One region of the Aliivibrio sp. SR45-2 genome, then DNA from elsewhere that is predicted to be linked to it. Evidence: predicted binding sites of a transcription regulator. Region 1 holds the regulator's gene; the other holds the start of a gene.
The links. The regulator MetJ, encoded in region 1, represses methionine synthesis genes. The targets are predictions, from matches to a motif close to TTAGACNTNTANANGTCTAA.
Positions count from the first base shown of each region.

Region 2: a site for MetJ is predicted at 5,515-5,534, ahead of metA (homoserine O-acetyltransferase MetA). Genes of this name have one in related genera too.

Region 1 covers NZ_CAWPRC010000150.1:116,972-123,578, reverse strand. Annotated here, with positions in the region: gene priA (primosomal protein N') at 1-1,353, opposite strand, end outside; gene rpmE (50S ribosomal protein L31) at 1,591-1,809, shown strand; gene AACV33_RS09465 (malic enzyme-like NAD(P)-binding protein) at 2,042-3,289, shown strand; gene metJ (met regulon transcriptional regulator MetJ) at 3,630-3,950, opposite strand; gene AACV33_RS09455 (O-succinylhomoserine (thiol)-lyase) at 4,138-5,304, shown strand; gene AACV33_RS09450 (bifunctional aspartate kinase/homoserine dehydrogenase II) at 5,304-6,607, shown strand, end outside.
Region 2 covers NZ_CAWPRC010000183.1:61,024-67,630, reverse strand. Annotated here, with positions in the region: gene AACV33_RS17325 (ABC transporter permease) at 1-534, opposite strand, end outside; gene AACV33_RS17320 (DUF2301 domain-containing membrane protein) at 665-1,225, opposite strand; gene AACV33_RS17315 (hypothetical protein) at 1,504-1,638, opposite strand; gene AACV33_RS17310 (NupC/NupG family nucleoside CNT transporter) at 1,654-2,868, shown strand; gene AACV33_RS17305 (anaerobic C4-dicarboxylate transporter) at 2,957-4,285, opposite strand; gene metA (homoserine O-acetyltransferase MetA) at 4,541-5,479, opposite strand; gene AACV33_RS17295 (DMT family transporter) at 5,638-6,558, opposite strand.

The DNA of each region.
Region 1 (6,607 bases):
ATAAGCATCACAGCGCTTACATTCGGCCATCCAGCCACATTCATGACACATTAAGGCTGGGGAGAACCCTCGGCGATTCAAAAATAACATCACCTGATTGCCTTCAGATAAATGTTTTCTCATTTGAGCAATTAAAGGTGCAGATAACCCACTGTTTAGATACAAGCCTTTGACATCTAACACACCATGTCGAGCTGGGATTGCAGTACCCGCGCGTTTGGTTAATGTGAGATGGTGGTATTTACCGACCTTAGCATTATGTAATGTCTCTAGAGCTGGCGTCGCTGAGCCTAACACAATCGGAATATTGTCTAAGTTTGCTCGCATTACTGCCAGATCTCGGGCGTGATATCTCATGCTGTCTTGCTGTTTATAAGAGGCATCGTGTTCTTCATCGACAATGATGATACCGAGATCATTAAATGGGGTAAAAAGTGCTGAGCGAGTACCTATAATGATGCCGGCATGGTTGTCTCGTGCCGCTAACCATGCATTCAAACGTTCGGTATCATTAAGTGCAGAATGGATCATATCGACAGGCACATTAAAACGACGCTTAAAGCGATTAATGGTTTGTGGGGTTAATCCTATTTCAGGAACAAGAATCAGTGCTTGTCGGCCTGCTTGTAAAATAGGCTCTAATAACTGGAGATAGACTTCCGTTTTACCCGATCCCGTAACGCCATCTAATAAGTAACAACCAAATTCAGGGTTTGCATTAACCGTGGCAATAGCAATGGCTTGCTCCTCATTTAACTGTGGCTTTTCTTGTGTTATTTCGACATTACGTTGCCAATAAGTTGGTTTTGGAGCGAGAGAGATTTCTTCTATCCATCCTTTATCCACGACGGCTTTTAAGGTTGCAGCAGTAATGTCTTTTTCAAGCATTTGTTCGTGACTGCATTGTTGGTGACGAACAAGGTTTAGGGCCTTGGCTTGTTTCGGTGCTCGAGTCAGTTTGTTGAGATCTTGATTTTTTCCTAGCTCAGTAATTTGCCACGCTTTTAGTGCCGCAAAACTGGCTTCTCTGCCTTTACGTAGCCACGCTGGCATCGCATTCGCTAAGGTTTCCCCTAATGGGTATTGATAATAAGTGCTGCTCCAATTAAGAAGCTTATAAAGGTGAGGAGGCCAGAGAGAAGTGCTATCGAGTACGGAGTCTAATCCTTTTAATTTCTCACGAGCAAATTCAGAGTCATTGCTTAATTTTGTGACTATACCGATAAGGCGTTGACGACCAAAAGGCACTTTTACACGGCCCCCAATGACAGGGTGTTGTCCGGCTTTAATTAAGTAATCAAAGGTGCGGTCAAGAGGAACGGGCAGTGAAACGTGTGCAATTGAATAGGACATAGCCAACATTAATCAGGAATAATAGGATGAATAGTCTACTCTTAGATAAAAATATCGCAAAGGAGTAAAATAATCGGTGGAAAAAGTAACAGATTAGTTGATTGATTGGCCGCGATTCATTATTATACGCGACCTTAAGTAGGTGTAATTTATTTATGCTTATTATTTTTGTTACACGACGTGTGGTGTCCGGCTTAGATTCGGATGGCGACACGGCCTAAATTATAAGGTTTTCCCATGAAAGTAGGTATCCACCCAGAATACAAAGCTGTTAAAGCTACTTGTTCTTGCGGCAACGAATTTGAATTCAAATCAGCGCTAGGCAAAGACACAATCCACCTAGACGTATGTGGCGAATGTCACCCGTTCTACACTGGTAAGCAACGTATCGTAGATACTGGCGGCCGTGTTGATCGCTTCAACAAACGTTTCGGTGCAATTGGTTCTAAAAAATAATTACCAATTTCCGATAAGAAAGGAGTCCATTAGGACTCCTTTTTTTATGTCTAAAATTCAGAGTAAGGTCACTTTCTTATTTGAAATTAAGTCATAAAATCATCAATTAACCCGACATTTTTGTTGGTACGATCTGTAAGCGAAGACTATGAAGTTTGAGCTAGATCAACTATTATATAGTTTACTATTTTGAAACAATTCTCTTATATTTATTAGCATTCAGGAAAACCCCATGTCTGAAGATTTTCGCGAACAAGCTCTCCATTATCACGCTTACCCAACGCCGGGTAAAATTGAAATAGCACTGACTAAACCCGCCGATACGGTAGAAGACCTTGCTTTGGCTTATAGCCCAGGAGTAGCTGAACCAGTACGTGAAATCGCGAAAAACCCAGACGATGTTTATAAATACACATCTAAAGGCAACATGGTTGCGGTTATTTCAAATGGTACGGCTATTTTAGGCTTAGGTAATTTAGGTCCTCTGGCTTCAAAACCTGTAATGGAAGGCAAGTCATTACTTTTCAAACGATTTGCCGGTCTAGATTCGATTGATATCGAAGTGAAACACCGCACTATTGATGAATTTGTAGATACGGTAGCGAACATTGCAGATACTTTTGGTGGTATTAACTTAGAAGACATCAAAGCCCCTGATTGTTTTGAAATTGAACGTCGTTTAATTGAACGTTGTGATATTCCTGTATTCCACGATGATCAGCACGGTACTGCAATTGTAACGGCAGCTGGCATGTTGAATGCTATCGAGCTTCAAGGTAAGAAGTTAGAAGATGCGATCATTGTTTGTTTAGGTGCGGGTGCCGCGGCGGTTGCCTGCATGGAAATGCTGATTAAATGTGGCGCGATGCGCGAGAAGATCTACATGCTTGATCGTAAAGGCGTAATTCACACTCGTCGTGATGACATTAATGAATATAAACAACGTTTTGCGAACAACACAGATAAACGTACGCTTGAAGATGTTATTGAAGGCGCTGATTTATTCTTAGGGGTATCGGGTCCTAACCTATTGCCACCTGAAGCGCTTAAATTAATGGCTGATAAGCCCGTTGTATTTGCTTGTTCAAATCCAGATCCTGAGATCAAACCAGAATTGGCTCATGAAGTTCGGAATGATTTAATTATGGGTACTGGTCGTTCTGATTATCCTAACCAAGTAAATAACGTACTTTGTTTCCCATTTATCTTCCGTGGTGCACTCGATGTTCGTGCAAGCGTGATTAATGATGAAATGAAATTGGCTGCGGTTGAAGCAATTCGTCAATTAACGAAAGAACCTGTGCCTGTCGAAGTATTAAAAGCGGCGGGTGTTGATTCTTTAGAGTTTGGCAAAGGTTACATCATTCCTAAACCGATGGATCCTCGTTTACTTCCTCGAGTTGCAAAAGCGGTAGCACAAGCAGCGGTTGATTCAGGCGTCGCTCGTATTGAAATGCCAGAAGGATACATGGAAGCGTAAACTGCTTTTATATATTAATTAAAGTAAAAAGGCTTCCTACGTCATTGATGAGGAAGCCTTTTTATTAGGGGGAATTAAATTATGGGTTTACCACCAAGCGTTAACTTGAATACCACTAATGTATTCGTTGTTGTTTAGCACTATTGTAATACAGTCGGTAGAGTAAATTATCATTCGCTTTTAGAACTTGAACATGGCCAATTGGATAGGGTAAGTATGAGACAGAGAGGTAATGTAAAATTGAAATGAGCAGAAAAACAGAGGGGATAAAGAAAGTAGGAAATAATCGAAAATGTGATCTAGCTAATGACTGTTCTCATTAGCTAGGAGTTAATCACTTTTATTCTTCGTCGAATGCTTCGAATTCAATGCCCATTGCGGTCATTAACGCTTTTGCTTCTGTTGGAATATCATCAGGACGATCTTTACGTAAATCTTCATCTGTTGGCAATGGTTGGCCAGTATAAGCATGAAGAAACGCTTCACATAACAATTCGCTGTTTGTGGCGTGGCGAAGATTACTTACTTGACGACGAGTACGTTCATCCGTAAGGATTTGTAGTACCTTCGTTGGAATTGACACGGTAATTTTTTTTACCTGTTCACTTTTTTTACCATGCTCGGCATAAGGACTTAAATAGTCACCATTCCAATCAGCCATTGCTCACCTTCGTTCTAATATTATTGTTGTTTAAAATGCGATGAGCTAATTCTAGCGATATTTACGTCTATAAGCAAAGATATATAGACGTCTAGAAGTATTGACGTCTCATTTTGTGATGGTAAAGTAGAAGAATATAACTTATGGATTAGATTATACCACTGCATAGCAGTTTGGAAGGGAAATAATGAGCGAGAGAAAACCTGCAACTATTGCTGTTCGTACTGGCATTGAAACCGATTCACAACACAATGCGGTTGTGCCTCCTATCTATTTATCGACTAATTATAGCTTTCCAGAATTTGGAGATGTTCCAACGTACGATTACGCTCGCTCAGGGAATCCAACCCGAACTCAATTAGAAACAACATTGTCTGATTTAGAGTGTGGTGCGGGTGCGGTGGTGACGAACTGTGGCACTGCGGCTCTTAATTTAATGGTATCAGCCTTGCTTGGTCCTGATGATTTAATTGTTGCCCCTCATGACTGCTATGGCGGCACTTATCGACTCTTTAACACCAGAGCAAATAAAGGTGATTTTCAAACGTTGTTTGTGGATCAGTCTAATGCCGCCGCTTTAGATGAAGCGCTTGCTAAAAAGCCAAAACTGATCTTATTAGAAACGCCTTCTAATCCATTAGTTCGCGTAGTCGATATTGCCGAAATTTGTAAAAAAGCGGCAGAAGTCGGTGCATTAGTTGCGGTTGATAACACGTTCCTTTCTCCTGTATTACAGCAGCCACTGACTCTTGGGGCTGATTTCGTTCTTCATTCCACAACAAAATACATTAATGGGCATTCAGACGTTGTTGGTGGTGTGATCATATCTAAAACGAAAGAACATGCCGATGAATTGGCATGGTGGGGGAACTGCATTGGTGCAACAGGTACTGCATTTGATAGCTATTTAACCCTGCGAGGAATTCGTACTCTTAGTGCTCGTATGCGAGTGCATGAAGAAAATGCGATGGAAGTATTAAAATGCTTACAACAGCAAGAGTTAGTGGGAACGATCTATCACCCTAGTCTACCTGAGCACCCAGGGCATGAAATAGCAAAGCGTCAGCAAGCGGGTTTTGGTGCAATGCTGAGTTTTGAATTAAACGGTTCGTTAGACCAACTTAAAGTTTTTGTGAAAGCGTTAAAATATTTCTCTTTAGCTGAATCGTTAGGGGGAGTAGAAAGTCTGATTGCTCATCCGGGAACGATGACACATAGAGCGATGTCAGATGAAGCTCAGGCTGCTGCCGGTTTAGTGCCGACGTTATTACGTATTTCTGTTGGCCTAGAAGACAGTAGAGATTTAATCGCAGATCTTACACAAGCGTTTGCTGTGGCTGCAGAGGTGAAATAATGACAACGTCTTTGGTGCAACGTCAGTTACATAAATTTGGTGGCAGCAGTCTTTCTGATCCTGAGTGTTATCGCCGTGTGGCAACCATCTTAAAAGAATATTCAAACGAGCATGATCTTGTTGTTGTTTCTGCCGCGGGTAATACAACAAACCGTATTCTTGAATGGATTGATAACTTATCTAAAGATGGTCGTTTGGCTCACGATACATTGGAGTCTTTGCGTCATTATCAGCAACAGTTAATTTCTGAATTGTTAGAGCCAGATCAGGCGGAAGTATTGCAGGCATTGTTGCATAAAGAGTTGATTGCAATCGGTCAATTACATGCTCCGCTAAATGAAGTTCAACAAGCCGATGTGCTTGGTCATGGTGAAATATGGTCGTCTCGTTTGTTGTCGGCTTATTTAAACCAGATTGAATTAAAATCGGCACCGTTGGATTCTCGTCATTTTTTAAGAGCAGAAAGAGGGGCTCAGCCTGAGGTTGATCGTGTTCTTTCATGGCCTTTATTTAAAGAACAAATAGCACAACACCCTCATGGCCGTCTTGTTATTACTGGATTTATGGCCCGTGACCAAAAGGGTGAAACCGTATTATTAGGGCGTAATGGATCGGATTACTCAGCAACTATGATTGGTGCATTAGCTGAAGTTTCTCGTGTTACGATTTGGAGTGATGTTGCTGGGGTATTTAGTGCGGATCCTAGAAAAGTGGAAGACGCTTGTTTATTGCCGCTACTTCGTTTGGATGAAGCCAGTGAATTGGCCCGTTTAGCTGCCCCTGTTTTACATAGCAGAACATTACAGCCAGTAGCGCAAAGTGCGTTAGATTTGAGTCTACGTTGCAGTTATCAACCAGAATCGGGTTCAACACGCATTGAACGTGTCTTGGCCTCTGGTCGTGGCGCTAAAATTGTTACTTCGTTGGATGATGTGTACTTAATTCAACTTGGCTTTGGCCGTGGGCAAGATTTTGAACGAGCTCAAACCGAGGTGCTTTCTCTTTTAACTCGTGCTCAACTTCAACCTCTTGCGTTAGAAGCACAAGCCGATAAATTTACTTTATTACTTGCCTACACTTCAGAGATCGTCAGTGATGCTTTAGATATGCTGCAAAATACAGCGGTGCATGCTGAAATTAAATTAAAAGAAGGGTACTCAATGGTTGCAGCAGTAGGTGCTGGTGTAACGGCTAATGCCATTCATAGCCATGGTTTTTACCATCAATTAAAAAATAGACCTTTAGAGTTTGTGTGTGAATCGGAATCAGGGTTAAGTCTTGTTGCTATTCTTCGTAAATTAGA
Region 2 (6,607 bases), on a different contig from region 1:
GGTCGTTACTTTTATTGTTTTATCAATATTGAGCTGCTGCATTATCGGAATGCTCATGAGTAACAAAAAAGGCACTTCTTTAATGATAAGCACTAAGATTAGACCGATATTGAACGGGTCATTAATGATTGAAAATAAAGGTTCATTAGTTATGGGAGCAATGAGTCTGGCAATCATTCCGGTTGGAGAGAAAAGAAAGGCGAACCCAATAGCGAAAGCAACATGGGGCATTGCAAGTAAAGGGGCTAGAAGTGGTTCTATTTTTTTCCAAATAGGACGATGCCAACCACTTTGCAAAATGGCAAAGGAGATAATGCAAGTAAAGAAGGTACTGATGATAGCACTGGATAGCGTTAATAAAATGGAATGCCAAACGCCACTCCACTCAAAAGCCGCATGATAGCCATTCAGAGTAAACTGAGTTAATCCAATGGAGGGGATATAACTCAATGATGAGCTTAATACACCAATTAGACCGGGAGCAATAGGGACAATGCAGATCACAACAAGAAAAGCATAGAAAACGTGTAATATCATAATCTTGTTATTTAGATCCTAAAAAATTATAGACCAGTATTGGAGCAACAAGTTCCAGTTATAAAATGAATCATTTGATTAAATTCCCCCTATCCATTTAGGGATGGGGGCACTGTTATGACGCGATTTAATTTTGATAATACGCTTTATTGCCAATATCAAAATGCAGTGGCATACGCCATTTTTGTATAGCAAGAAAAGCAAATACAACGCTAGAAAATGCCAAACAAGCGAGTGCAATGATCCAGATATTTAATGCGAGCATTAACACGGCGGTACAAAGTAAAAATGGAATGGCTTTTAGTCCCGGAACGCTGAAACAAAATGATTCTTTCATCGCAATACCAGAGAAGGTAATAAACAAGAATCCGATAGGTAACCAAAAGTAGTGGCTATTGTCTAACTGGCTTAATAATACTAAACCTATCCACGTTGACCACGTAATTATTATACGGATTTTTTTATCATACACATGCAAATTTGCAGCGCTCATTGCACTTGATACCGCTAAGGCTAGATACGCCAATTTATCGAGAGGTTGCTCAAGAGCGATAAGTCCGATCTCATCTGACAGGGCAATGCACGAAAGAAGAAGTGCCAAGCTAAAAAGTGCGATTCCACAACGATAAGTAATAACACTGAATTTATCGATATTATCCAGTTTTTCAATGTGCTCTGTATTCGCCATATTTATATTCCAATTTTAAGCTTAGCCTATAACTGTAGCATGCTTATGATTGAAATTGCCTGTATATATTTCGTTGTATATGTTTATTTTTATGGTGATAAAGGCGGTTTTTTTTGGTTATTTGTACCTTATTGGTACGGTTGTTTTTCAGTTAGGTAAATTCAGTGATTAATGTCACATATTTGGTGATTTTAAATCTGCGCAATGTATACTCCTTTTCCCAATACAAGCCGTCACAGGGAACAGTGAATGACCCCAAGGATTAGGACCAGCTACTGTTAAACAGCTTGTAAAGGAACCCAAATGAACAGCTTTTTATCTATTTCTACCTCCTCTTGGTACAGTAACGCTTCACCATTAACGTCCTTTATTGCGGCGTGCCCTTTCGTTTCTTCATATTTACCTTTAATCATTAAATAGGCATTACTATGACCATTTTATTTAGTCTACTTGGCATGTGCGCGCTTATTTTTTGTGCATGGATATTTTCTGAAAAACGTTCAGCTATCAATTGGAAAACCGTTCTTAGAGCTCTTTTTCTACAACTCACTTTTGCAGCTCTTGTACTTTACTTTCCATGGGGTCAGACGGCTCTTGCTGCGCTAAGCCGTGGGGTATCAAGCTTGTTGGGTTTTGCTGATGAAGGCATCGCGTTTTTATTTGGTGATTTAGCATCAACAGGCTTTATTTTTGCGATTCGTGTATTACCAATCATTATTTTCTTCAGTGCCTTAATTTCTGCTCTGTATTATTTAGGCATCATGCAAAAAGTGATCGCTGTTTTAGGTGGCGCGGTTCAGAAATTCTTAGGAACAAGTAAGGTTGAATCTTTAGTTGCGACAGGTAACATCTTCTTATCTCAAGGTGAATCACCTCTACTTATCCGTCCATTCTTGGCAAAAATGACACGTTCGGAGCTGTTTGCTGTGATGGTCGGTGGTATGGCATCGGTTGCTGGTAGTGTTCTAGGTGGTTACGCCGGATTAGGGGTTGAGCTTAAATATTTAATCGCAGCAAGCTTTATGGCGGCACCGGGCAGTTTATTAATGGCTAAGATTTTAGTGCCTGAGCAAGAAACGCCGGTTGATCAGCATGAGTTAACGATCGATAAAAGCGAACAGAGTAATGTGATAGATGCACTGGCAAGTGGTGCAATGAATGGCATGAAAATCGCGGTCGCTGTCGGTACGATGTTGATTGCTTTTGTCAGTGTGATTGCAATGCTAAACAGCGGACTAGAAATGGTTGCTGGATGGTTTGGCTTTGAAGGCATAACGCTGCAAATTGTGTTTGGTTATTTATTTGCACCTATTGCTTGGATCATTGGTATTCCTGAAAGTGAAATGGTGATGGCGGGTTCATACATTGGTCAAAAAATAGTATTAAATGAGTTCGTTGCTTTTATCGACTTTGTTCAACATAAAGATCAATTATCAGCTTACAGCCAAGTAATTATTACTTTTGCATTATGTGGTTTTGCTAATATTAGCTCGATAGCAGTTCAATTAGGTTCTATTGGTGTGATGGCACCAGAGCGCCGTGCTGAAGTCGCGAATATGGGTTTTAAAGCGGTACTTGGTGGTACGTTAGCTAACTTAATGAGTGCGTGTTTAGCCGGTTTGTTCTTTAGTTTATCTCTGTAAGATTGTTTTAAAAAAGCCCGAGATGCAGGTTGTTATTAACAACCATGCTCACGGGCTTTTTTTAAACGTTAAGTCTGATTAGGTTACCCTAACCAATCACTATTTGTCCTAATACATAACCGACCATACAGGCCGAAATTACCCCGATTAAACCAACCGACATAAACGAGTGGTTAAAGTAGTATTTACCAATCTTGGTCGTACCTGAGCTATCAAAGTTAACCGTAGCAATATCTGATGGATAGTTTGGAATAAAGAAGTAACCATAAACTGCAGGCATTAAACCAATCACCAAAGCAGGCTCTAGACCTAGAGCAAGGCCAACAGGTAACATCATTCGAGCCGTTGCTGCTTGAGAGTTAACGACTACAGAGACAATGAATAGCGCTAAAGCGAATGTCCATGGGTGAAGTGTCACCATATCCACAATTCCGGCTCTAAATTGAGGCATTGCGTATTGGAAGTAGGTGTCTGACATCCAAGCAATACCGAAGATCGCAATCGCGGCAACCATACCTGATTTAAACACCACACCATTTGGAACATCACGAGGATCGGTCTTCGTCGCTAATAGAATGACACCACCAAACGCCAACATCATCATTTGGATCACGACTGACATTTTGATCGGAGCGCCACCTTCTGTGATGGTGCGGATCTCTGGCAACATAGCGATGACAACAATAGACACGATGGCAGCTAAAAAGATAAGTACCGCATTGCGGGCTTTGGTTGGTAGTTTTTCATCTAAAGACGTAGAGGTAGTGTTTAAGATTTTTTCACGCCAAATAGGATCTTTTAAACGAGCTTGATACTCTTCATCATCGTCTAATTCTTTACCACGACGTAAACTGTACAGCGCCAACATTAGCGTACCAAATAACGTTGAAGGAACCGTAACCATTAAGATCGACAATAAGGTAATTGATGCATCGATATCGACTAATTGCGCTAAATAGTAAACAACCGCAGCAGAAAGAGGGGAAGCGGTAATGGCGATTTGAGAGGCAACAGAAGCCGCCGCCATAGGGCGTTCAGGTCGAATGCCATTTTTTAATGCCACATCACCAATAATAGGCATAATCGAATACACCGCGTGACCTGTACCTAGCAAGAATGTCATCGCATAGGTAACAAAAGGAGCGATGATAGTAACGCGTTTCGGGTTCTTTCTTAAGATCCGCTCTGCGACTTGCAGCATGTACTTTAGGCCCCCAGCGGCTTCTAGTATCGATGCACAAGTAACAACCGCTAAGATAATAAGCATAACGGTAACGGGAGGAGATGTAGGGGGCATTTTGAAGATAAACACTTCAATAACCAGACCAATCCCAGAAACGACGCCTAAACCAATCCCGCCAAAGCGAGAGCCAATATAGAGCACCAGTAATAGAAAGATAAACTCAAAATACAACATAGAACCACCTGCATAAATGCAAAAAATAATAAAAAATCAATTACAGGCATTAATACCTTACATATCAGAGGCTTTTATTGAGCTTGTTCTCATTTAGAGTGTTGTTGGTTTTGTAAATAGAGGTTTGATTGATCTGAGTTAAAGGGATGACTATTTTTTTGATCGAAATAAAAAAGTGTGGGCTATCTATCAGATAAATCTAGATGGTTTTATTATTAGTCGGGCGTAACTGATGTATTACGCCCTAGTGAGGAGTTAATCGCGGGTGAAGTTGAGCTCTGAAAAATGGTCAAGATCATACGGTGTTTGTTGGTAAACACAGTAATTCAACCAATTAGAAAACAATAAGTGTCCGTGACTACGCCACGTCGCTTTTGGTGGAATATCAGGGTTATCATCAGGATAATAATTAACAGGAATAATAGGTTCCATTCCTTCACCTAAATCACGAACATATTCATTATGTAAAGTGAGAGAGTCGTATTCAGGGTGACCAGTAACAAATACATTTCGCTTGTCTTTGGTTGATGCTAAATAAACCCCAGCTTCTTTTGAGGTCGCAAGGATGTCGAGATCGGTATGAGCGTTAAGATAATCGGCAGAAAAATCCGCATAACGAGAATGAGGCGCTAAAAATTGATCATCAAAACCACGTAAAATGGGGTGATGTTGTTCAAGGTTGGTGTGTTTGTAAACACCAGACAGTTTTTCTTTGCGTGTGCGCTTTGGTAAATCATACAGCAATTTTAAACCGGCTTGTGCCGCCCAACAAACATACAAACTCGATGTGACATGATCCTTTGCCCACGTCATGATGGTTTGTAAGTGCTCCCAATAAATAACATCTTCAAATTGGACTAAACCCAATGGAGCGCCAGTAATTATCAAGCCATCAAAATTACGATTTTTAATGCCTTCAAATTGGCGATAAAAAGTATCTAAATGTTCGGTAGGGGTATTTTTACTGGTGCGATTATCAATGCGTAATAGCTCAACATCCACTTGTAATGGACTGTTTGATAACAAGCGAAGAAATTGAGTTTCTGTTTCTATCTTCTTAGGCATCAAATTTAATATGATCACTTTAAGAGGACGAATGGCTTGTGTGGTGGCTCGAGATTCTTGCATGACAAAGATATTTTCTTCGCGCAATACTTCAGCAGCAGGGAGTTGGTCAGGGATTCTAATTGGCACAACTTATCCTTAAGTTATTTTTAATTCATAGCATTCTATACGTCTATACTCCTAAACTACCTTATTATGAATAGGGTGTCGATACAAGAAAGGGCACTAATTGCGCCCTTTCTTCTTTCTTTAATCTCTCGTTATAAATAACCAGATTGTCTCTTTCATTATGATGCCGATTTATAGAGGACTTTTAATTTACTTAATGAGAGTGCACTTCGTGGGATCTTCGACAGTAAAATCCCACCAAGCAGCGGCGCTAGCATGATAAGGGACTTGTCTGAAATAGTGGTTCCAGAAGTGAGTGAAGACAAACTGAGTGCGACTAATGGGAAGATTAAGAAACAGATTGATGCGGCAAAGGGGGTGGATATTTGACCTAATTTAAAATAAGCCACAATGCCACCGACACTTGCAAAGACACCTAAGTAAGCGACAGCTATTACAGAAGATGATGAGAACGCTTGTACGTCGACCTGTTCAAAAGCAAATGACGTAATAAACAATAATAGCGCGGCAATAAAACTAGGAATGGCGTTGTAAGTGATGACTTGAATATCTTTACAGTATTTTTGCACCATCACATACATGATCGCATGAATAGCAACGGCTAACGCTAACGCCGCTGAACCAATCAGTAAATCATCACCACCAATCCCTAGCTCATTCGATAAAATGACATACAAACTGCTGACAGCAATAAACAAGCCTGCAAATTGATGGGGTGAAAGTCTAAGGCCTAAAAATAAAGTGGATGTGATCATTACGGCAATTGGCATGTTGGCAAAAATAATAGATGCAAGGCCAGAAGAAATATACATCTCACCAGCTATCATTAAGGTAAATGGGATCGCAAAATAGAAAACAGCGACAATAATCATCCACTTATTTTTCCCTCTTGGAAAGAATAAAGGTTGATTAAAAATCTTCGACAATAAAATTAGAATAGGCGAAGCAATAAGAAAGCGCAGAGCCGTCGAAAAGATTGGTGGGATGGTATCGACGGCTATTTCCATAGCAAGCCATGTGGTTCCCCAAATGAAGCACACAGAGCAAAATAGCAGCAGAGAAAGGTATTTCTTATCCATATAAAGTGTCCATTCTATATTGTTTTAATGTATTGATATTTTTTTGTGC